DNA from 4 places in the Micromonospora sp. NPDC047620 genome. Region 2 is predicted to be linked to each of the others. Evidence: riboswitches for the same ligand, from Rfam matches in the RefSeq annotation. Region 2 holds a riboswitch; each other region holds the start of a gene.
The links. Region 2 has a riboswitch for cyclic di-AMP ahead of ACGF5C_RS10490 (coiled-coil domain-containing protein). Riboswitches for the same ligand answer to the same signal wherever they lie in the genome.

Region 1 (5,507 bases), on a different contig from region 2:
GGTTCGTGAGGAACGTCCAGTTCCGGGTGCTCCCGTTCTCCCCTGTCGTCGCCATGTCGTCATCGTATGGCGCGCCTTTCGGGTTTTCCGCCGCGCCCTCGCGCGGGAGGCCCGCCCGGCGTCCGCAGCCGGGCGCGAACATATGAAATGCATATCACGCATCCCTTGACGTATCTTCGGGTGCGTGTGACCGTGGGGCTGCCCGCGTCCAGCGTCGGCCGGGATGACCAGGTCGTTCACGTGAGGGACGAGGTGAGGGAGATGAGTCGTCCCGGATCCCCCGGCGCGCAGCCGGGCCCGGAGCGGAAGTCGTCGGAGCCGGCACCGGGAGGCTCGACCGCCGTGCGGGACGCGCTCCCCACTCCGGGCGATCCGGAGCAGGCGTTCGCCGAGTTGCAGGCCGGCAACCGCCGGTTCGTCACCGGCACCCCACGCCACCCCAACCAGGACGCCGGGCACCGTGCCGCGGTCGCGGACGGGCAGCACCCGTTCGCGGTGATCGTCGGCTGCTCCGACTCCCGGCTCGCCGCGGAGATCATCTTCGACCGCGGCCTCGGCGACCTTTTCGTGGTGCGCACCGCCGGGCACACGGTCGGCCCCGAGGTGCTGGGCAGCGTCGAGTACGCCGTGACGGTCCTGCGCACGCCGCTGGTGGTGGTCCTCGGGCACGACTCCTGCGGGGCCGTCCAGGCGGCCCGTACGGCGGACGCCACCGGCACGCCCCCGGCCGGGCACCTGCGCGCCGTGGTGGACGCCGTGGTGCCCAGTCTGCGCCGCGCCGCCGCCGAGGGCGTGGACGACATCGACCGGATCGTCGACATCCACATCGCGCAGACGGTCGAGGCGATGCTGGACAGGTCGGCCGTGCTCGCCGCCGAGGTGGCCGCCGGGCGCTGCGGCGTCGTGGGCATGTCGTACCGGCTGGCCGCCGGCGAGGCGCGGGCGGTCACCGCCGTGCCAACCGGCGAGGCGCGGGAGATCGCCGCCGCGCCCACCGGGCCGGGCGCGGTCGACGGGGCACAGCCGGCCGCCAGCGCCGCCCTCGCCTGACCGGTTCCCGCGCTCGCCCGGCCCGGACGCCCTACGCCCCGGCGGCGAGAGCCACAGACGCCGGCAGGGCCGCGGGCAACCACAGGCCACAGACGCCGGCAGGGCCGCGGGCAACCACAGGCCATGGACGCGGCAGGGCCACGGACGCCGACACGGCGACAGACGCCGACAGGGCCGCCCCGCAGACGCGAGGCGGCCCTGTCGTTGGCTGCCGTCAGAGCAACGACACGTGCACGTGGTCCGTATGGTTCGACGGGCCGCTGTAGGACTTCCAGCCGGTCGCCGGGAACCAGATCTGCCGGTTCCAGATCACGTAGTAGATGCCGAGCCGGTCGGCGTTGCGGACCAGGAAAGCGGTCAGGTTGTTGCCGTACATGTAGGTGTCGTCGTTGTGCCAGGGGGAGAAGCCGCTCCTCTGCAGCGACCAGTCGCAGGCCCGGCCCTTCGGATGTTCGTACGGCCCGCCGGAGCGGTAACAGCCGACGAAGCGGTTGAAGCCGGCCCGTTTGACCTCCTTGTACATGTGCAGGGTGCGCGCGGTGATACAGCCGGAGGTGGTGGGGTCGTTCTCGGTGCAGGACAGGGGCTTCCAGTCGCCGTCGGCGGTACGACCCGGTGCCATCCGGGCCACCGGCGAGGTGGCGACCACCTTGCCGCCAGTCAGCCCCCTGCCGCCGACCAGGGCGAGCGCCTTCTCCGCCTCGCGCTTGCCGCGGGCCATCTCGTTGGTCAGCTTCGTCTGCTCGCGAACCTCGGCGTCGAGCGCCAGCTTGGCCTGCTCGGCGCGGTTCTTGACCGCGTTCACCTCGGCGAGCTTCTTGGAGTTGACCAGGTTCAGCTCGTCGAGGGCGGCGGCGCGCTTGACGAACGAGTCGGGGCTGGTGGTGTCCAGCAGCATCGACACCGCGCCGATCCGCCCGGTCCGGTAGGACTGGGCGGCGATCTGGCTCACCTGTGGGGCCAGCGCGGCCAGGTCGGCCTGCGCCCGGTCGACCTCCAGGGCCAGTTCCAGTTGGCGCTTCTTCGACTTCGCGAGCTTCGCCTTGGCTTGGACGTAGCTGCGGTTCCGCGTCTCGATCAGGTCGTTGAGCAGCTTGGGCTCGTCGTCCCCGTGGCCGGAGGGTTGGGCCGGTGGGGTGGGTGCGGCCGCCGCCGGGAGGGGCCCGGCGAAGACGGCCAGGGCGGCGATCACGGCCACCACAGGTGTCAACCAGCGGCGTAGGGGTGCCGTCACAGTTTTCCCTTCCGTCGACCGCCGACCGGGTTAGCTGACGGGTTCGGGGCGGAAGTGGCCCCTACCGCTGTCGCGGATTCACCCCATGTACCTGGGTCCCCGGCTCGCCTGGCGGCGATTGGGCGGCGGCACCGCAGGCGCCGCTGCGCGCCTTCGGCGGTGACCGGCAGCGAGGTTACCCGAGAGCCCTCCCGGGGATCTACGTCCCTATGCCGACTAAATGCGTTATTTCGTAACGGCGGAGGGTGACCAGTGACGCGTTTATCAGGCGGGACGCCCTGATCGGTCACGCTGAGGAGTTTCACCATGCGGTGTCCGTGCTCCCGTTTCGGTCGGACCACCCGGCGGGGGCGGCGGAGGGGGTGTTTCCGGCGCGCGGCCCGCTGAGGGCCTCCAGCGCCTCGGATCGGTCGGCCGCCGGCCGGGGGGTCGGCGGGGTCGGGGGTGCGCCGCGGTCGGCTGGCTCGCCGCCGCGCCGGCCGGCCGTGGTCACCACGGCCGCGAGCCCGGTGGTCAGCGGCACGGCGGCGATCAGGCCCAGGGTGGCGACCGCGCTGCGGACGATCTCCTGGGCCAGGAACTCGCTGGTCAGGATCTGGCTCACCGCCCGGGAGTCGGCGGTCAGCAGGAGCAGCACCGGCAGCGAGGCCCCGGCGTACGCCAGCACGATGGTGTTCACCGTCGAGGCGATGTGCGCGCGGCCGACCCGGGTGGCCGCCCGGTACAGCTGCATCCGGGACAGCCCCGGGTTGGCGTGCGCCAGCTCGGTGACCGTCGCGGCCTGCGTCACGGTGACGTCGTCGAGCACGCCGAGCGAGCCGATGATGATCCCGGCCAGCAGCAGGCCGTGCAGGTCGACGTCGGCCTGGAACATCGACAACGTGGTGGCGTCCTCGCTGCCGAACCCGGTCAGGTGGGTCGCCGCGGTGGCGATCGTGCCGAGCACGCCCGTCAGCACCAGGCTGCCCAGCGTGCCGAGCACGGCGACCGAGGTCTGCGCGGTCACCCCGTGCGTCAGGTAGAGCACCACGAACATGATCAGTGCCGCGCCGACGACCGCGACCAGCAGCGGTGGGCTGCCGGCGCTGATGCCGGGCAGCACGAAGGTCAGCAGGATGGCGAAGCTCGCCGCCAGGCCGGCCAGCGCCGCGAGCCCCCGCCACCGCCCGAACGCGACGATCGCGGCGGCGAACAGCACCACCAGCCAGAGCAGCGGCTTGCCGCGCTGGTGCTCGGCGATGTTGTAGGCGCTCGTCGAGGGGTCGGCGGGATCGGTGAGCTGGACCAGGATGATCTCGTCGCCGACCGCGACCGTCGGCGCCCCCGGCCCTGCCGGTACGGGCGTCTCCACCTGCTGGCCGGCGTCGGGGCCGTCGTCGACGCGTACGGTCACGGTGCCGCAGGGGCCCTCCGCGGCGTCCGGGGCGCCCTCCGGCGCCTCCGGGGTGGGCGGGCACGGTTCGGTCACCACCCGGGTCACCGTGCCGTGGTGGCGGGGCGGATCGGTGCCGGGTGCGGCGTCCGGGGCGTCCCACGGCCAGAGCAGCAGGGCCGCGATCAGGGTGGCGACGAACAGGGGCACCACCGTCGCGACGAGGATCCGTCGTACCCTCGGCGGGGCGGACGGTGCAGGACGGGTGTGGTCGGCGCCCATCGAGTGTCTCCCAACGAATCCAGGGCGGGGTACGTGCCGGCAGGCCGGTCGGTTCGGCGTGCCCGGGTGACCGCCGCGGCGGATCGCCCTGGGGTGGCGGGCCGGTCGCGCACCGCGACGGCCCGGCCCGGCCGGTCGCGGGCGCTCGATACCGCCGCCCGGTCGGGGCGGCGGCGCGGGCGGCGCGGAGTGCGGAGGGCCACCGGCCGAATGGTAGCCATCCCGACATCCGGCCGCAGGTTGTGAGGGCTGGTGTCGGCTGCGGGCCGTCCGGTCCGGCAACCGCTGGTCACCACCATGTCACTGCCGGGGACCGCCCGGTCGACCGTCCCGTGGCGGCCGGCACCGTGGTCTCGTCCCGGGCGGATTCGCCGCCGGGTGCGCCGGTCGCCCCCGGACGCGCCGGCCCCAGGGACTACCGTGGTCGGTGTGCGGGTGGCGGCGACAGTGACGGCGGGGCGATGGGCCCGGCTGCTGCTGCTCGTCGGCACGCTGTTCGGCCTGGCCGCGATGCACACCCTCGGCCACGGCTCGCACGCCGTGGGCCATCCCGCCGAGGTTTCCGCGCACCCCGTCGCCGCGGCCGGTGCGCACGACGGCGCGCCGCAGGTGCTGCCCCGTCACGACACCGCCGCGCCGGTCGGTCAGGTCACCGCCCTGCTGCCCCGTCACGACACCGCCGCGCCGGTCGGTCAGGACCCCGCCATCGCGTACGTCGTCCCGGCGGCGCTGTCCGGCGTGGTGGGCTGCCCGGGCGACTGCCCGCACGAGCGGTTCCTCCCGTCCGGCGGGTCGGGCGGCGAGCTGCCCTGGTGGGGCGTGTGCCTGGCGGTGCTGGGCGCGCTCGCCGCTCCGCTGCTGCTCGCCGTGCTGCTGCTGGCCGGCGTACCCGCCGGCGGCCCGGCGGGCCAGGGGTCGGGCGGGCCGGCCCGGTCGCCCCGTGCCCCGCCGTCCCGGCCGGTCGGCCTGCGGCTCGCCACGGTCTCGGTGCTGCGCAGATAGGACGCCCCGGCGCGGCCCGGTCAGCCGGTCCGCGTCCCCGTCCTGCTGCGTACGTTCCGATACCGAAAGGCCCAGAAGTGACCACTCGTACCATCGCGCGCCGTGCCGCCCTGGCCGGCGCCACCGTCACCGCCGCCCTCGTCCTGACCGCCTGCGGCGGCGACGGGCATTCGTCCCCGGGCGCCGGGCACGGCACGCCCGCCACCAGCGGGCCGGCGGCCACCGCGTCCGGCGCGGCCGCCTTCGGCGACGCCGACGCGATGTTCGCCCAGATGATGATTCCGCACCACCGGCAGGCGGTGGAGATGGCGGAGCTGGCCGCCACGCGGGCGGCGGACCCGGAGGTCAAGCGGCTCGCCGGGGAGATCAAGGCCGCCCAGGCGCCCGAGATCGCCACCATGAGCGGCTGGTTGTCGGCCTGGGGGCGGCCGGTGCCGTCGCCCGGCGCCGAGACGCCGCACATGGACCACGGCATGCCCGGCATGATGTCCGACGCCGACATGAAGAAGCTGGCGGCGGCCTCCGGGCGGGAGTTCGACCGGCAGTTCCTGACCATGATGATCGCTC
Region 2 (5,507 bases):
ACCCGGATGAGCTGACCCGCGCCCGGGACCAGGCGCTGGGCCGGCGCAAGCGGCACCACTTCACCCTCACCACGAACTACCGCAACTCGGCGGAGATCTTCGCGGTGGCGGCGGCCGAGATCCGCCGGCTGCACCCGGACCTCCCGCTGCCCAGGGCGGTGCGCTCCACCGGCGTCGACCCGGTCGAGCTGGTGGTGCCGCCGGCGGAGCTGGAGACCGCCGTGGTGGCGGCGGCCACGGCGCTGCTGGCCGAGGTGGAGGGCACCGTGGGCGTGATCACTCCGGTGCCCCGCCGGGACGAGGTGGCCGGGTGGCTGGGCGGGCTGGGCGCGCCGCGCCTGCAGGTGGTGACCAGCCTGGAGGCCAAGGGCATGGAGTACGACGGCGTGGTCCTGGTCGCCCCGGGCGAGATCCGGGCCGACCCGGGTTCGGGCGTACGGACGCTCTACGTCGCGCTGTCGCGGGCCACCCAGCGGCTGACCACCGTCGACCCGACCGGCTGAGTCGTCCCGGCCGCCGCCGGGCAGTCACTTGCACATATTGCGATGTGAGCATAGATTGAACCGGGTCCGGACGGGTGACGGAAGGTGGGCGCGTGGGTGCAGGTCATGGCCACCACCACGGGTCGGTCGCGAATGCCGCGCACCGCCACCGGGGCCGCCTCTGGGCGGCGTTCGCGCTGCTCGGCGCCCTGATGGCGGTGGAGGCGGTGGCCGCCTTCCGCACCGGCTCACTGGCCCTGCTGAGCGACGCCGGGCACATGTTCACCGACGTGCTCGGCATCGGCATGGCGCTCGCGGCGATCACCGCGACCCGGCGCGCCGGCGCGGACCCGCAGCGCACCTTCGGCCTCTACCGGCTGGAGGTGCTGGCCGCCCTGGCCAACGCCGTGCTGCTCTCCGGCGTCGCGGTCTACGTGGTCGTCGAGGCCGTACGCCGGTTCGGCGACCCGCCGGAGGTGCTCGCCGGCCCGATGCTCGCGGTCGCCGTGCTCGGCCTGCTCGCCAACGTGGCCGCCTTCGCCCTGCTGCGGTCCGGGGCGAAGGAGAGCATCAACATGCAGGGCGCGTACCTGGAGGTGCTGGGCGACCTGCTGGGCTCACTCGGCGTGATCGGCGCAGCCCTGCTGATCGCCGTCACCGACTGGTGGTGGGCGGACCCGCTGGTCGCGGTGGCGATCGGGCTGTTCATCCTGCCCCGCACCTGGCGGCTCGGGCGCGCCGCGCTGCGCATCCTGGTGCAGGCCGCGCCGGAGCACCTCGAGGTCGCCAGGGTGCACGACCGGCTGGCCGCCGTGCCCGGCGTGGCCGAGGTGCACGACCTGCACGTCTGGACGCTGACCTCCGGGATGGAGGTGGCCTCGGCACACCTGACCATGGAGCCGGACGCGGAGGTCGGCGCGGTGCTCACCGCGGCCCGGACGGCCCTGCACGAGGACTTCCAGATCGAGCACGCGACGTTGCAGATCGAGCCGGGGGCGTCTCCCGGGGCCTGCGGGTCGGTTGAGTGGTAATGAGCACAGCCTTAAATCTGGGAGAGTATTGTTGACTTATGTCGGATTTGACGGTAAGCGGACAGGCACCCTCAGTCACCTGCGCTACACCAGTCACACCGGCACCGGTAGGCTCGGTTCCGGCCTCCGCCAGGCGGCACCCACCGGTGCCGGCGGTGGCCGCCGCCTAATCGCCCGGCGGGGCGAACCGGGGAACCATGTTCGTGGGGTGCATCCGCGTCAGCGGTAGGGATCTTCCGTCCCGAACCCGTCAGCTAACCCGGTCGGCGGCTGACGGAAGGACACGTGTATGCCAGTGATGGCACCTGTACGACGACGCGCCGCCCGGTTGGCGGCCCTGATCGCCGTGACGCTCGCCCTCGGCGCCGCGGTCGCCCCGGTCACCACCGCCCCCGCGGCGGCCGCCTCCCGGGCCGGCCTGCTCGCCGCGGCCCCCGGCCAGGACCAGGAGGGCGGCACGCCCGCCCTGCGGGCCCAGCTCGAAGCCGCCAGCAAGGGCTACCTGGACGCCAAGCGGGCGCTGGACACGTCGGTCAAGCGGCAGCAGCAGCTCGCCGCGCAGCTCAAGACGACCGAGAGCGAGCTGACCGAGCGGAGCACCAAGGTCGGCGAGATCGCCGGGGTGGCCTACCGGACCGGCCGGCTGGGGGTGGTGTCCGCCCTGCTCAACAGCAGCTCGCCGGACGGCTTCATGGACCGGGCCGCCGCCCTCGACGCGGTGGCCGCCAACGAGGACCGGGCGCTCCGCGAGCTCCAGGAGACCCGCGACCAGGCCGCCCGCACCAAGCTCGCCCTGGACGGCGAGATCCGGGAGCAGCGCAAGCAGGTCACGCTGATGGCCAAGCGCAAGGACCAGGCGGAGCGGGCGCTGACGGTGGCCAACCGGTCGCAGTCAAGCGGCGGCGGGCCGGGCGGCAGCTCCACCGCGACGGCGAAGCCGGCGCCGCGCAACTCCGACGGGTCCTGGCCGTCCGAGTCGTGCAGCGTCAACGACCCCACCCCCGCCAACGGCTGCATCACCCCGCGCACCCTGCACGCGCTCAACCAGGCCAAGGCGGCCGGCTTCACCCGCTACGTCTCCTGCTACCGCCCCGGCGGCTCCGGGGAGCACCCCAAGGGTCGCGCCTGCGACTTCGCGGCCCAGAAGAGCGGGTTCGGCGGCGACGCCACCGGCGGCGACAGGACGTACGGCAACAACCTGGCGGCGTACTTCGTCAAGAACGGCGACCGGCTCGCCGTGCTCTACGTGATCTGGTACAGGCAGATCTGGCTGCCCAGCAGCGGATGGAAGTCGTACAGCGGCGCCAACGGCGACCCGTCCAGCGACCACACCAACCACGTGCACCTGTCGGTCTACTGACGCCCCGGCCCCGGTGACCCGCGAGCGGGTCACCGGGGCCGACGGCCTTCCCGCCCGCCACCTCCCCGGCCGACGGCCGGGCATGTCGCCGTGTCGCCGATACCCGGCTCAGGCGGGCGGTGACTCCGGCGGGTGCCCGCCCAGGGCGACGCCGAGCCGGGCCGCCAGCCCCAGGTGGGCGGCGCGCGCCTGGCGGAAGGCGTAGCCGAAGAGCGGGACCGGCGCGGTGAGGGTGATCTCGACGTCGATCCGGACGACGCCGTCCGGCTCGGCCCGCAGTCGGGTCCGGTTGCGCACCGTGGTGGCCGGCCACTGCCGCGCCACGGTGACGATCTCGTCGGGCCCGTCGACCAGGACGTCGGCCCGGTAGGTGACCGGCAGGCGCAGCGGCCCGACGGCCAGCCGGTCGGTGATGAGGTAGCTGGCCCGCGCGCCGCGACGGGGCGACACCCGGCGGACCCGGGCGATCAGCGGGTGCAGGTCCTGCTGCCGGGCCGGGTCCGCGAGCAACCCCGCGGCGTCGGCGAGCGAGCAGCGCGCCTGGACGGTGTAGCTGAAGGAATCCCGCCTGAGCACGCCGTCTCCCCACCGTCGCCGTCGCCCGATCGTCGCGCACCGGCGGCGCGCTGGCAACGGCGCGCCGCTCCGCGCGCGGATGCCGGCCGTCGACCCGCCCGCCCGACTACCGTCGTTGACAGGTGCAGCCGGGCAGCGGCCTGGCCCTGCTGGCCGGCGGCTACGCCTCCGTGACGGCGATCCGCGCGGTCACCGAGGCGTCCGACGTCGACCTGTCGGGCCTCGGCGACGACTGACGCCGACGGGTCACCGGCGGGGCCCCTGCCGGCGGGTCAGGCGCCGGGGAGGACCTCGGGGGCGGGCGCGCCGGCGTAGTAGGGCTCGGGGGCGCCGAAGAGGCCGAGCAGGCCGGTCACCCAGAGCTGCCGGTGCACGAACCGGCTCGGCTCGGTGACGACGAGCTTGACGCCGCTCACCTCGGCGGTCTGGAAGCCGGCGACCATCGCGCTGATGCCGACGGAGTCGATGAAGGTGACGAGCCTCATGTTGAGCTCGATCCGGCTGGGGCGCCCCTTGGCCAGGACCTCGGCGATCGCCTCGCGCACCTCGTATGCGGTGTCGACGTCGATCTCGCCCCGGGGGGCGATCTCGATGACACCACCGGGCATAACCGACTTCACGATCGACAGGCTCACGCGAGCACCTCCACTCGCCCGTCCGACGGGCGCCTCATCAGTACGCGGGCCGCGACCGAGAGTATTCCTCCGACGGCCTCGGTCGCCACCCCTCGGGATGAGCAATTCGCGGATGAGGGCGCACCAAGTCGCACTTATCCGGACTTTTCATTTCTTGTTCACCCAACGATCAGCTGCCGCTGACGCGTCGCCGACCCAGGGTAGCCGTCTCCCGCCGGCACCGCCCGGCACCCGAACTTCCTGGCGTGGCCGGCCCCGATTCGCCCGCAGGTTGCCCGTCCCACCTAGCATCGGCCCGGAGAGCGGACGCCACGACGGAAGGACGATCGATGATCAGGAGACTCGCCGCGCTGGCCGGTGTCGGCGCGTTGCTGGCCCTCGTGCTGGCCTGCGGCTTCGGCGGCGGCGACGATGACGACGACGATGACGACGACTTCGCGCGCGGCGTGACCGCGGTGGTCACGCTCCGCTGACGCACGGCGAGGGCCCGGCCGGTGACCGGGCTCGCCCCGCGTCGCCGAGGGTTTGCGGAGGCGTCCGGTTGGGCACAGGCGGAACGAGCGAACCATGACGCGCCGGTGAGACGCCGAAGTCCGAAGTGGCCGCCGGCTTCGGCCCGAGGAGGTAACCCACCATGTTCGGTACCAACCTGCTGGATCACCGCAGCAAGCCCGAGCGGATCGCGGACCAGGCGTGGCAGAACCTGGTCTCGGCGGTCAGCTCCGCGGGCGACAGCGTCCGCGACACCGCCCGGTCGGCCCGCCGCGGCGGTTCCGGCCTCGCCGACGAGGCCGGCGACCTGGTGGGCTCAGCGGCGGACGAGGCGCGCCGCCGGGCCACCCTGGCCTTCGACGCGCTCGCCGGCCGCCGCCCCGCGCTGCCCTGGACGCTGTTGATCGGCGCCGCGCTGGTCGGCGCGGCAATCGGTTGGGCCGCCGGCACCGCCGCGCGGGCCGCCGGCAGCCGGGACGACCGGGCGGCGGACGACATCGAGTTCGTCGACGTGGACCGTCCCAACTCCCCCGTCGGCCTCGACGGCTGACTCGCCCCAACCCACGGGCACACGCGGGCCCCGGTCGACCCTTGGGTCGGCCGGGGCCCGCGCCGTACCTCCCGGGCAGCCACCCGGGTCGGGTGAGGGACGCTCACCCCCGCCCGCGCCAGGATCGGTCCCGGCGGGTCCGTGTGCACAGGCAGCTATCCCGTGAGGAGTGACAGATGGCCATCGAGACGATCACCCGTACCGACCAGGACATCCAGTCCGCCGTCCTCGACGAGCTGACCTGGGAACCCCGGGTGCGACCGCACGAGATCGGCGTGACCGTCTCCGAGGGCGTGGTCACGCTGACCGGTCGGGTCGACAGCTACGCCAAGAAGTGGGCCGCCGAACGGGCGGCGCACCGGGTCGCCCGCGTCCGGGCGG
Region 3 (5,507 bases), on a different contig from region 2:
CGTCGGGCCGGTCATCGCCGCCCGCCAGTCGCTGCCCTACCTCCAGCAGACCAAGGGCCAGCTGCTGCTCTACACGTCCAGCTCCTACACCCGGGGCCGCGCCCAGTACGCCCTCTACTCCTCCACCAAGGCGGCCCTGGTCAACCTCACCCAGGCGCTCTCCGACGAGTGGGCCGAGTTCGGCGTACGGGTCAACTGCATCAACCCCGAGCGCACCGCGACCCCCATGCGCACGAAGGCGTTCGGCGAGGAGCCGGAGCACACCCTGCTCGCCGCCGAGACCGTCGCCCAGGCCTCGCTGGACGTGCTGATCTCGGACCTGACCGGTCAGGTCATCGACGTGCGCCGCGCGCCGGGCGAGGTACCGGCCCAGCCGGTGCCGGGGCAGGCCGAGCGGGCCGCCAGCCCGGCCAGCGCCGGCTGACGCGGGTCTCGGGCCACGGCGGGGAACGGAGCCGACATGCGTGGTGACCTGGTCCGGAAGCTGATCGCCCGCGCCCTGGCCACCGGCCTGGCGGTGCTGGCGTTCCTCGTCGTCGCGCTGACCGGCGCGACCGGCTGGGGGCTGGGGCTGGCGGTGGCCGCCCTCGCGGCGGCCGCCTGGGAACGGCGGGTCCGCCCGGGCGCCGACAGCGCCGCCGAGACCGCGCTGGTCGCGGCAGCGGTCCTGGTCGGGTACGCCCGGCGCCTCGAGGCCGGTTTCGACCCCGCGCTGGCCGCGACGGCGCTGGTCCTGCTGGGGCTGGTGCTGCTCGTCGGGCCGCTGCGGGACGCCGGCGGCCTGGAGGTGCGCGCCGCGAACCTGCCGGTGCGCACCTGGACGCCCCTGGTCGCCGCGCGCCTCGGCGACGCCCTGCTGGGGCTGCTCGCCGTGGTGGCGGCAGCCGCCGCCGCGACCCTGCCGGCCGCTGTGGCGCTGGGCGCCGTCGCGCTGGTCGCCGCCGGCGCCGGGGCCGTCGGGCTGGACCTGGCCCGGCGGCGGTTCCGGCCGGGGGCCGGCGGGTCGGCGGTCTCCCGCGCGCTGCGCCGGCACCAGCCCGAGTTCCTGCTCCACTTCTCCGCCCCGCCCGGCTCGGAATACCAGGTCACCATGTGGCTGCCCTACCTGGAGCGGATCGGCCGGCCGTTCCTGGTCATGGTGCGGGAGCCGGAGTTCCTGCCCACCGTCGCCGCGGCCACCACGGCGCCGGTGGTCTACTGCCCCACCACCAAGGCGATGGACGAGGCGCTGGTGCCGAGCCTGCGGGTAGCGTTCTACGTCAACCACGGCGCGAAGAACAGCCACTGCATCCGCTTCACCCAGCTCACCCACGTCCAGCTGCACCACGGCGACAGCGACAAGGCGCCCAGCGCCAACCCGGTCTCCGCCATCTTCGACCGGATCTTCGTCGCCGGTCAGGCCGCCGTCGACCGGTACGCCCGCGCGGGCGTGGACATCCCGGCGGAGAAGTTCGTGGTGGTCGGCCGGCCGCAGGTCGAGTCGATCGAGGTCCGGTCGGAGCCGGTACGCGGCCTGCCGAACCCCACGGTGCTCTACACGCCGACCTGGACGGGCCACCACGCGGACGCCAACTACTGCTCCCTGCCAGTTGCCGAGGCGCTGCTGCGCGGGCTGCTGGCGCGGGGCGCGACGGTGATCCTGCGGGCCCACCCGTACACGTCGCAGAACCCGGCCTCGGCGCGGCAGCTGGGCCGGCTCACGGAGCTGCTGGCCGCGGACCGGGCCCGTACCGGCCGGCAGCACGTCTTCGGCGCCGCCGCCACCCGCGAGCTGACCCTGACGGAGTGCGTGAACCGCTCGGACGCGCTGGTCTCCGACGTGTCGGGGGTGATCTCCGACTACCTCTACTCCGGCAAGCCGTACGCGGTCACCGACATGGGCGACGAGGGCGACCGGTTCGCGGAGCGGTTCCCGCTGGCCGGCTCGGGTTACGTGCTGCGCCGCGACATGTCCAACGTGGACGAGGTGCTGGCCGCGCTGCTCGACACCGACCCGCTCGCCGCCGCCCGCTGGGCCACCCGGAGCCGCTACCTGGGCGACTTCCCGGCCGAGGCGTACGCCGAGGCGTTCCTCGACGCCGCGCGGCGGCAGCTCGACGCGGACTGGAACCCGCCGACGCCGCGCGCCGTTGGCGGGACCGGCCTGCCGGTCGAGCCGGACGGGGCGACCCTCTCCGCCACCACCTGACCGGCCGGCACCTCGCGGGTCAGCGGTACGGGTCGACCAGCTCCAGGACGGCCTCGGGGGCCTCGACGTGGGCGTTGTGGCCCAGGCCGGGCAGGGTGGCGACCGGCACGCCCAGCTCCTTGAGCTGGGCGTCGGTGACCATGGGGTCGTGCTCGCCGCGGGCCAGCAGCACCGGCACGTCCGTCGCCGCCAGCAGGGTCGGCAGGTCCGGCTCCCCCACCCCGAACGCGGCGGGGTCCATCGCCAGCCGCCAGCGGCCGTCGACCTGCCGCAGCCCGGCCTCGACCACGGGGTGGTCCGGCGCGAAGAGCCCGGTCAGGCCGGCCACCCGCAGGTACCGGCGGGCCGCCTCGTCCCGGCTGGCGAACCAGGTCACCGGCCGGGCGGCCAGCTCCCCGGCCTTCGCCAGCTCGGCCGGGGACCAGACGGCCTTGATGCCGAGCCCGACCACGGCGTCGACCGGCAGCCCGGCGCGGCGGGCGGCCAGCGCCAGCCCGACCACGCCGCCGAGGGAGTGCCCCAGCACGACGAGCCGGTCCCCCGCCGCGAGCCCCGCGGCGATCCGGTCGGCCAGCCCGGCGAACGAGTACGCCGGCAGCGGCGGCGACCAGCCGTGGCCGGCGAGGTCCGGCGCCAGCCACCGCCCCGTCCACCGGCGCTCCAGCAACGGCGCCCAGGGCAGCCACACGTCCCCGGTCGCGCCCATGCCGTGCAGCAGCAGCAGGACGCGCCGGCCGTCCCGGTCACCCGATTCGTCGACCATAGGCCGCAGTGTGCCACCCGCCGTACGCCCCGGCGAGGGCCGTGACCCGGAGACGACATCGGGCGCCGACTCCCGGGGTGGGGAGTCGACGCCCGACGGGTGTCTTTCTCAGGCGGAGTAGCCGCGGGTGGCGGCCCAGTTCGCCAGGGCGATGGTGGACATCCAGTACGACGCGGTCGCCGGGTTCGCCGAGTCGGCGATCTTCACCAGCCGGCCCTCGTCCTGGTAGCCCACGACGGCGATGTAGTGGCCGCCGGGGAACGAGTGCCAGCCGCCGTCGGTGTCCGTGGCGCTGCCGGCGACGTTCACCACGACGCCCCGCCCGTCCGTGATGGCGGCGACCACGTCGGCCTGGAGCTGGTCCATCTGCGCCGGGGTCGCGGCACCGCCCGGGATCATCCGGGTCCGGTACGGGTCACCCTTCACCGTCGCGTTCAGCACCCGGGTGGTGTCCTCGGCCGAGTCGGTGCCCATCTCGTCGGTGCCCAGCTGGGCGCCGAGGGCGTCCTGGCTGCGCGCGATGCCGGCGGCGCTGAGGGCGTGCCGGACGGCGGCCGGACCGCAGTTGTAGAAGGTGGTCTGGGCCTGGTAGTCGTAGTCCAGGGACTTCGCCTTCGGTGGCTTCGGCGGCTCCGGCTTGCGGGTCAGGTCGGGGTTCGGGGCGGCGCTGGTGGCGCTGGCCGACGGAGCGGCGCTGGACGCGGCCGGGGCGCCGGTCGACGGGGCGGTCGCGACGCGGGCGTCGCCACGCGAGGCGACGCTGCCGTCCCGCAGCTCGCTCACGGCCACCGGGGCCTGTGCGGCGGCGGGTGCCTCGTCGGCGCCGGCCAGCAGCGCGCCGGTGCCCGACGCGAGCACGAGCGCCGCGGCCGACGCGGCGGCCACCTGGTACGGACGCTCGGACGTGAGGCGACGGAGCTGTCGCTTGAGGTGGTGCTTCACGGTTTCCTCCACGGGCTCGGGGGGTGAGCGGCCGCCGGTCCGCGCAGGGGGGACCGACCGCGCGGACGGCGTCCGGCGGTGGTGGACCACTCAGGGGATGCGCCCGGGATGCCGGGCGACGGGCGGTGACCGGTGGGTCAGCTCGCGGCGTGCGGCCGGGCGAGCGCGGGCACCGCGGCGCCGTGGAGGCGCCGGAACGACCGGGGGGCGGGTGGGTGCTGCACGGGGATGGAACTCCTTCCGACGCCGCCGACCGGGTTAGCTGACGGATTCGGGCGGGAAGAACGCCCTACCGCGGGCCGTGGCCCACGGATTCACCCCGATGTTGCACTGGGTCCCCGGCTCGCCTGTTCACGATTAGGCGGGTCGGCGCGGCGTCGCCTCTTGCGATCGGGTACCGCACCGGACGGGCCGACACTACTGGCCGGCCCGCGCCCTGCCAACCCGCTTCCACCTGCTTAAACCTTGATCGCGGGACTTTTTTTGCGGTCAGTTCGGCACTGACGCGACTCAATGGGACGACCGTTTCCCGACGCACCTTGCGTCGACAACCGGACGAGCGGCGGACATCGGCGCGGAATCGTCGGCGGGAATCGGCCGGGCCGCGCCGGATGACCGGTTCGCCACCGCTATGACCGGCGTCACGAAATTGCCCGGCGGTTCAGCCCGCCCGCGCGGGCCGCCAGCGCGCGGCGAGCGCGGGCCGACGCCCGGCGGACACGGGCCGGGCCGCCGGGAGCCGGCCCGGCCGGAGCCGGACCGCTGCGGCGTACGCCTCGCCGGCCAGGGCCCGCGCCGCCTCGGCGGCCAGGTCGGCGTCCCGCCACGCCGACCGTTCCCGCTCGGCGGCGGCCCGGTGGTCGGCCCGCTTCGCGTCGCGTACCGCCCGGGCCAGCGCGATCTCCTGCTCGACCGGGTGCCGGCGGGGATCCCAGCCGGCCCGGCGGCCGAACACCTCCCGGAGTTGGCGGGTGGAGAGGTCGCCGCGCCAGTGGGCCGCCACCGCCGCGTGGTGCAGCCAGCGCTCGCGGGCGGCGTACTCGGCGGGCGTGCGCGGGGTGCGCGGGGCGGGCAGGGCGGCGGCCCCGGTGAAGCGGCGGGCGGCGGTCTCCGCCTCGTCGTACGCCCGCCAGGCCCGGTCGGCCTCCTCCTGGGCGGCGAGCCAGTCGGCCCGCCACCGCCGGGCGGCGTGGGCGGCCCGGCCCGCCGCGACGGCCACCTCCTCGGCGTAACGGCGCAGGTCGGCCGCCTCCGCCACGGGGTCGACCGCGGGCGGGGCGACCGGCTCATCGGCGGGACGGACCCGCTCGGGGCGGGCGACCAGCACGGCGAGCACGGTCAGGGCCAGCAGGAGCAGGGCGGACCAGATGGCGGCGGCCCGCGGCACCTCGATCAGGAACTGGTAGACGACGGTCTCCATGGTCGGCACCTCACGGGGAGCGAGTGCGGCAGCGGGGCGCACGCGGCGCCCGGGTGGCGGGGCGCGGTGGCGCCACGTCCCGCCGCCGGGACGGGTGCGGGTGGTGGAGAGCGGAGGACGGGCACCCTTGTCAACGCCTGCGGTAGCGGAAGGAGCCCTTCCTGCGCCGTACGGCGGGCCCGCGCGGGGCGCGC
Region 4 (5,507 bases), on a different contig from region 2:
GGGTTCCGCAGGCCCGGCTGATCCCGCACCACCCACGGAAGGGCCCCCGGTCGACTCGACCGGGGGCCCTCGTCGTGCTCGGAGTCGGGCTGCGCCAGCCCGGCGAGCGGTGGGTCAGTTGGGCGCGCCCAGCGCGGACGGCAGCACGTTCACGTCGTCCAGGTTGACGTACATGACCCGGTGGCCGAACTGGATCTGCACGTACCTGTTCTCGCCGCGGACCACCGTCCAGTCACCCGGCGACGACCCGTCGAACGTGACGGCCCGGTAGTACTCGCCGGGGAGCACCGTGCCGACGGCGTACCGCTGGCCGGCCGAGAGGGTGTACTGGAGCGGGGAGATCGGCTGGTAGGGCACGCCGGCCGGGTAGGCGGCCTGCTCCGGGTACGCCCGGCCGTACACCGGGATGGTGGCCTTGCCGTCCTTCGGGGTCACCACGAAGCCCACGGACCACTTCGCGGTCGGCTTCGAGGCGGGGTTGTGGAACCACGCCTTCTGGCCGAGGTACCAGATCGCGGTCCAGTCCCCCTGCACCTCGGCCAGGGCGTACGTCTGTCCGGCGGAGGCCCGGGCGCCGTGGTCGGAGATGTACATGGTGTTCGGGGTGCCGTCGGGTCGCAGCGCGATGTCGTTGACCAGCGGCGCGTCGTGGCTCGGCGCGCTGTGCAGGATCACCGCGGACGAGCCGCGCAGCGGGCAGGGAGCCGCCGGCGGGGGCGGGTTCGGCACGCCGGGCGGCTGCCGGTTGCAGCCGGTGAACTGCGGCTGGTTGGTGGCGAAGTCCGGGTCGATGGTGACCAGCCCCGTGTGCGGCGTGGCGGTCGACGTGAACGGCGCCTTGAGCAGGTCGAAGTAGTGCGACCAGTCCCAGTACGGGCCCGGGTCCCAGTGCATGCCGCGCACGGTCGAGGCGACGGTGCCGGGGACGTTGTCGTGACCGATGATGTGCTGCCGGTCCAGCGGGATGTTGTACCGCAGCGCCAGGTGGCGGACCAGCTTGGCGGAGGTGCGGTACATCGCCTCGGTGTACCAGGTGCCGTGCCCCGCGAAGCCCTCGTGCTCCAGGCCGATGGACTTGGCGTTCACGTACCAGTTGCCGGCGTGCCAGCCGACGTTCTTGGTCTTGATGTGCTGGGCGATGTGGCCGTCCACCGAGCGCAGGGTGTAGTGCCAGCCCACCCGCCTCGGGTCCTTGACCAGGTTGACGCTGGGCCCGAAGTAGCCCTCGGTGTCGTGGATGACGATGTACTCGATCTTCTGCTGGGCCGGCCGGTCGGCGAGGTCGTGGTTGCCGTAGTCCCCCACGGTCGGGCCGTACTGCGCGTAGGGCGCCGGGATCCACTCGCAGGAGATCGTGTCGGGGCACTCCAGCCCGTCGGGCCGGGCGACCTTGCGCAGGCCCAGCCGGTCCAGCCAGGAGCGTTCCGGCTGCACCGCGCGGGCGGCGAGGGTGACCTGCTGCCCGTCGTCGGTCAGCCGGCTGTCGCCGGCGGCGATGGTGGCGTACACCTCGTTGGCGAAGGCCGCCGCGGCGTCGGCGCTGTCCGCGCCCGAGTAGCGGGCCACCGCGCCGTACCAGGCCGCCGGGTCCGTGTCGGCGCCGACCGGGGCGCCGATCTCCTTCTGGTACGCGGCCAGCAGCGCCGCGCCGCCCCGGATGTTGGCCGTGACGTCCGTGCGCAGCGCCTCCTCGCTGGCGCCGGTCAGCCCGGCGGCGGCGTCGAGCGTCCGCAGCGAGGCTTCGGCGGGAGGCTGGGCAGCCGGCGGCTCGTGCGCCTCGGCCAGGGACGGGCGGGAGTCGTCGCCCCGCGGGTCCTCGGTGCCCTCGTCGTGGTGGGTGCCCCCGGGCAGCGCGGCGACGTACTCCGCGTCGGTGAGGTGCATCGGTCCGAAGCCGCCGCTGGTGCTCGGCGTTCCGGCGTTGGTGTCCCAGCGGGACTGCAGGTAGGAGACTCCGAGCAGGACGCTTTCCGGCACGCCGTACTCCGCAGCCGCGGCGGCGTACTGCTGCTGTCGGTCGGTCGTCGTCGCGGCGGCGGCGGTTCCGGCGGCGGTGAGCGGCGTCGCCGCCAGGGCGGCCGCCACGGCGGCGGCCAGCAGGACGCGTCTGCTCCTCGATGTCGCTGACAGGTGCATCAGACCCCCAGGTCGGACGGGCGAATGTGGGGCCACCTTCGCCCCGGGCGCCACCTCCGGTCAATACCTTTCCATGCGTCACTTACCGAAGAAGAAAAATTTCGTCCCCCGGAGTTGCGCGCTCCCACCGCCCGCATGAATACGGTGTGTCACGGCGCGATGGGTTGCGGATCGATAACGACCGTCTCTACTCTGGTCATTCGTCGGCCGGCGACAGTCCGCCCATCCGGGGCGGTAACGGTCCGACACCGCCGAGTCGCTCCCGAGCGAGCCGGGGACCCAGGTACCCCGGGGTGAATCCGCAGCACCTGCGGTAGGGCGTCCCCTTCCCGCCCGAACCCGTCAGCTAACCCGGTAGGCGGTACGGGAAGAAGGAGTACGGAGCCCGGTGGCACACCATGCCCCGCGGCCACCGTCGGCACGGTCGGCACCCGCCGGCCCGACGACGGCTGCGCCGCGCCCACGCTGGTACCGCTGCACCACCGCCCTCGCCGCCCTGGCCGCGTTCGCCGTCGTCCTGACCGGCGGCGCCACGGCGGCCCACGCCGAACCGACGGTCGCCGAGATCGAGCGCCAGATCGACGAGGACTGGAACAAGCTCGAACCGATCATCGAACGGCACAACGCCACCCGCCAGGACCTGGCCGCCAAGCGCAGGCAGGCAGACGCCCTCGCCAAGCAGATCAAGCCCTTGGAACGGCAGGTCGAGCAGGCGATGGAGGAGGTCAGCGCGCTGGCCGTCCGCGCCTACAAGGGCGAGAACGTATCCGCCGTCAACGCCCTGCTGGGCAGCCGCTCGCCCGACCAGATGGTCGGCCAGCTCGAACTGCTCGACCGGTTCGCCCAGCACCAGCAGCAGGACGTGCGGCAGGTCGCCGAGCTGCGCGACCGGCTGGCCGAGAAGAAGGCCCCGCTCGACGAGATGGTCGTCCAACTCGGCCGGACGGAGGCCCAGCTCGCCGCGAAGAAGAAGCAGATCAACGCCGAGATCGACCGGTTGCAGAAGCTGCGGCTGCGGATCTACGGCAGCGGCGGCGGCGGTTCGCTGCGCCCCGCCCCCTGCCCGGCCAGCTACCCGGGTGGCGGGGCCGGCACCGCGGTCAAGTTCGCCTGCGCCCAGATCGGCAAGCCCTACGTCTGGGGCGCCGAGGGCCCGAACGCGTACGACTGCTCGGGCCTGATGCTCGCCGCCTGGGCGAAGGCCGGGGTCTCGCTGCCGCACAACGCCGCGCAGCAGCGCCGGGTCACCGCGACCGTCACCCGGGGCGAGCTGCGCCCGGGAGACTTGGTCTTCTACTACAGCGACCTGCACCACGTCGGCATGTACGTCGGCGGGGGCTGGGTGGTGCACGCCTCCCGAGCCGGGGTGCCGGTCAAGATGAAGAAGGTCGACGACGGCCCGATCCACAGTTACGGCCGCCCGGGCTGAGGTGTAAGGAAGGGGCCCTTCCTAGCGCATTCGGTAGAGGAAGGGCCCCTTCCTAACAGGCGACCGTCGGGTCAGCGGGTCGGCCAGGTGCGCCAGTGCTGCCAGGAGCGGCTCGGGGTCGGTCCCCGCTGCCCCTGGTAGCGCGAGCCGTAGACGGCCGAGCCGTACGGGTGCTCGGCCGGCGACGAGAGCCGGAAGATGCAGAGCTGACCGATTTTCATGCCCGGCCAGAGGGTGATGGGCAGGTTGGCCACGTTGGACAGCTCCAGCGTCACGTGGCCGGAGAAGCCCGGGTCGATGAAACCCGCGGTGGAGTGGGTGAGCAGGCCGAGCCGTCCCAGGCTCGACTTGCCCTCCAGCCGCCCGGCGAGCTGGTCGCCGAGGGAGATCACCTCCAGCGTCGAGGCGAGCACGAACTCGCCCGGGTGCAGCACGAACGGCTCGCCCTCGGGCACCTCGACCATCGACGTCAGGTCGTCCTGCTGCATCGCCGGGTCGATGTGGGTGTAGAGATGGTTGTTGAAGACCCGGAAGAGCTTGTCCAGGCGTACGTCGATGCTGGACGGTTGCACCAGCGTGGGCTCGAACGGCTCCAGCGCGAGCGTGCCCGTCTTGATCTCGGAGACCAGATCGCGGTCGGAGAGCAGCATCGCACCACCTTAGCGAGCGATGTGCGTGACCTGCGTGTCGGACTACCTGTTCGTACACGTGTTCGATAGAATGTCGGCATGGCTTCCTGGTCCGAATTCGCCGCCGACGAGCCCCGCCTCGCCGACGGGATCCGCACCCTCATGCAGCAGTACGGGCCGGGCTTCGGCTACCTGGCCACCGTCCGCGCCGATGGCGGGCCCCGGGTCCATCCCGTCTCTCCGGTGATCACCGACGAGGGGCTCTTCTGCTTCGTGGTCGACTCGCCGAAGCGGCGCGACCTGGAACGCGACGGCCGCTACGCCCTGCACTCCTTCCCGCCGGAGGAGAGTGACGACGAGGCCTACGTCGCCGGCCACGCCCGGCCGGTCACCGACCCGGCCCGGGTCGCCCGGCTGGCCCGCAGCCACCGGGCCGCGCCGCAGGTGGACTGGCGGCTGTTCGAGTTCACCGTCGACGTGGCGATGCTCGCCCGTCGGGAGCCGGGCGTCGCAGGCGGCGCCGGCGAGGGGCACGGCCGGCCCGCCGTCCAGGTCTGGCTCGACCCCGGCGCGACCGCCGCGGTGCCCGAGACGCGGTCGGGGAGCGGCGGCAACCTCGCCGCCCGCCCGGCCGCCTGAGACGCGGTGCGGCGCCCCGGGCCGTCCCCGTCCGGGGCACCGCACCGCCCCCCACCCCACCCCGAAAACGACGGTGCCGGCCCCGTCGAGCGGGGCCGGCACCGGTCGTGCGGGGGAACTACGCCGCGCGGTACGCGTTCCAGGCGGTCAGCATGCGGCTGGCCTGCCCGGCGGTGAACTGGTGCATGCAGGAGTCGTAGGTGTAGTCCATGAAGTTGGTGATCGGGTCGAGGCCCGGGGCGGTGCAGGTGTCCCGGCCGGTCGGGCACTGGAACGCCGGGGATGCCTCGGGCGCGGTGTCGCTGACGCTGTCACCCGAGCCGGAGCAGCCGCCCTGGAAGGTGTGGTAGAGGTTCAGCCAGTGGCCGACCTCGTGGGTGCCGGTGTCGCCCTGGTTGTAATTGGTGGCCGTGCCGCCCGGCAGCGACTCGCTCAGCACGACGACGCCGTCCATGCTGCTCAGCTTCCGGGTCGGGAAGGTCGCCCAGCCCAGCAGGTTGTCGCTCAGCTCGCCCAGGTAGACGTTGAGGGTGTTCTTGCCGCCCTCGCGCAGCGAGGTCTTCATCGACCGCTCCGCCGAGGAGCCCTGCACGATCGGGTACCACGAGGGGTTCGTCACCCGGTTGATCTTCTGCAGCTGGAAGCTGAACGCGGTGGCCGCGCCGCCGGTCGCC

Region 1: it holds a riboswitch for cyclic di-AMP, as region 2 does, so the genes downstream of both, ACGF5C_RS07345 (coiled-coil domain-containing protein) here and ACGF5C_RS10490 (coiled-coil domain-containing protein) in region 2, are expected to answer to the same signal.
Region 3: it holds a riboswitch for cyclic di-AMP, as region 2 does, so the genes downstream of both, ACGF5C_RS19810 (C39 family peptidase) here and ACGF5C_RS10490 (coiled-coil domain-containing protein) in region 2, are expected to answer to the same signal.
Region 4: it holds a riboswitch for cyclic di-AMP, as region 2 does, so the genes downstream of both, ACGF5C_RS12990 (NlpC/P60 family protein) here and ACGF5C_RS10490 (coiled-coil domain-containing protein) in region 2, are expected to answer to the same signal.

The regions. Positions count from the first base shown of each region.
Region 1 is NZ_JBIDDG010000005.1:44,410-49,916, reverse strand. Features, by position in the region: gene ACGF5C_RS07355 (helix-turn-helix transcriptional regulator) at 1-55, opposite strand, end outside; gene ACGF5C_RS07350 (carbonic anhydrase) at 262-1,050, shown strand; gene ACGF5C_RS07345 (coiled-coil domain-containing protein) at 1,265-2,284, opposite strand; cyclic di-AMP (ydaO/yuaA leader) riboswitch at 2,288-2,419, opposite strand; gene ACGF5C_RS07340 (YibE/F family protein) at 2,586-3,938, opposite strand; gene ACGF5C_RS07335 (hypothetical protein) at 4,374-4,940, shown strand; gene ACGF5C_RS07330 (DUF305 domain-containing protein) at 5,018-5,507, shown strand, end outside.
Region 2 is NZ_JBIDDG010000007.1:100,616-106,122, reverse strand. Features, by position in the region: gene ACGF5C_RS10500 (HelD family protein) at 1-503, shown strand, start outside; gene ACGF5C_RS10495 (cation diffusion facilitator family transporter) at 596-1,513, shown strand; cyclic di-AMP (ydaO/yuaA leader) riboswitch at 1,667-1,798, shown strand; gene ACGF5C_RS10490 (coiled-coil domain-containing protein) at 1,812-2,873, shown strand; gene ACGF5C_RS10485 (SRPBCC family protein) at 2,982-3,449, opposite strand; gene ACGF5C_RS10480 (STAS domain-containing protein) at 3,722-4,084, opposite strand; gene ACGF5C_RS10475 (hypothetical protein) at 4,414-4,557, shown strand; gene ACGF5C_RS10470 (hypothetical protein) at 4,719-5,126, shown strand; gene ACGF5C_RS10465 (BON domain-containing protein) at 5,303-5,507, shown strand, end outside.
Region 3 is NZ_JBIDDG010000015.1:27,444-32,950, reverse strand. Features, by position in the region: gene ACGF5C_RS19825 (D-ribitol-5-phosphate cytidylyltransferase) at 1-424, shown strand, start outside; gene ACGF5C_RS19820 (CDP-glycerol glycerophosphotransferase family protein) at 461-2,188, shown strand; gene ACGF5C_RS19815 (alpha/beta fold hydrolase) at 2,208-2,951, opposite strand; gene ACGF5C_RS19810 (C39 family peptidase) at 3,060-3,905, opposite strand; cyclic di-AMP (ydaO/yuaA leader) riboswitch at 4,126-4,267, opposite strand; gene ACGF5C_RS19805 (hypothetical protein) at 4,555-5,313, opposite strand.
Region 4 is NZ_JBIDDG010000009.1:74,690-80,196, reverse strand. Features, by position in the region: gene ACGF5C_RS13000 (NlpC/P60 family protein) at 1-21, shown strand, start outside; gene ACGF5C_RS12995 (N-acetylmuramoyl-L-alanine amidase) at 115-2,136, opposite strand; cyclic di-AMP (ydaO/yuaA leader) riboswitch at 2,376-2,512, shown strand; gene ACGF5C_RS12990 (NlpC/P60 family protein) at 2,525-3,565, shown strand; gene dcd (dCTP deaminase) at 3,637-4,215, opposite strand; gene ACGF5C_RS12980 (pyridoxamine 5'-phosphate oxidase family protein) at 4,294-4,833, shown strand; gene ACGF5C_RS12975 (zinc metalloprotease) at 4,952-5,507, opposite strand, start outside.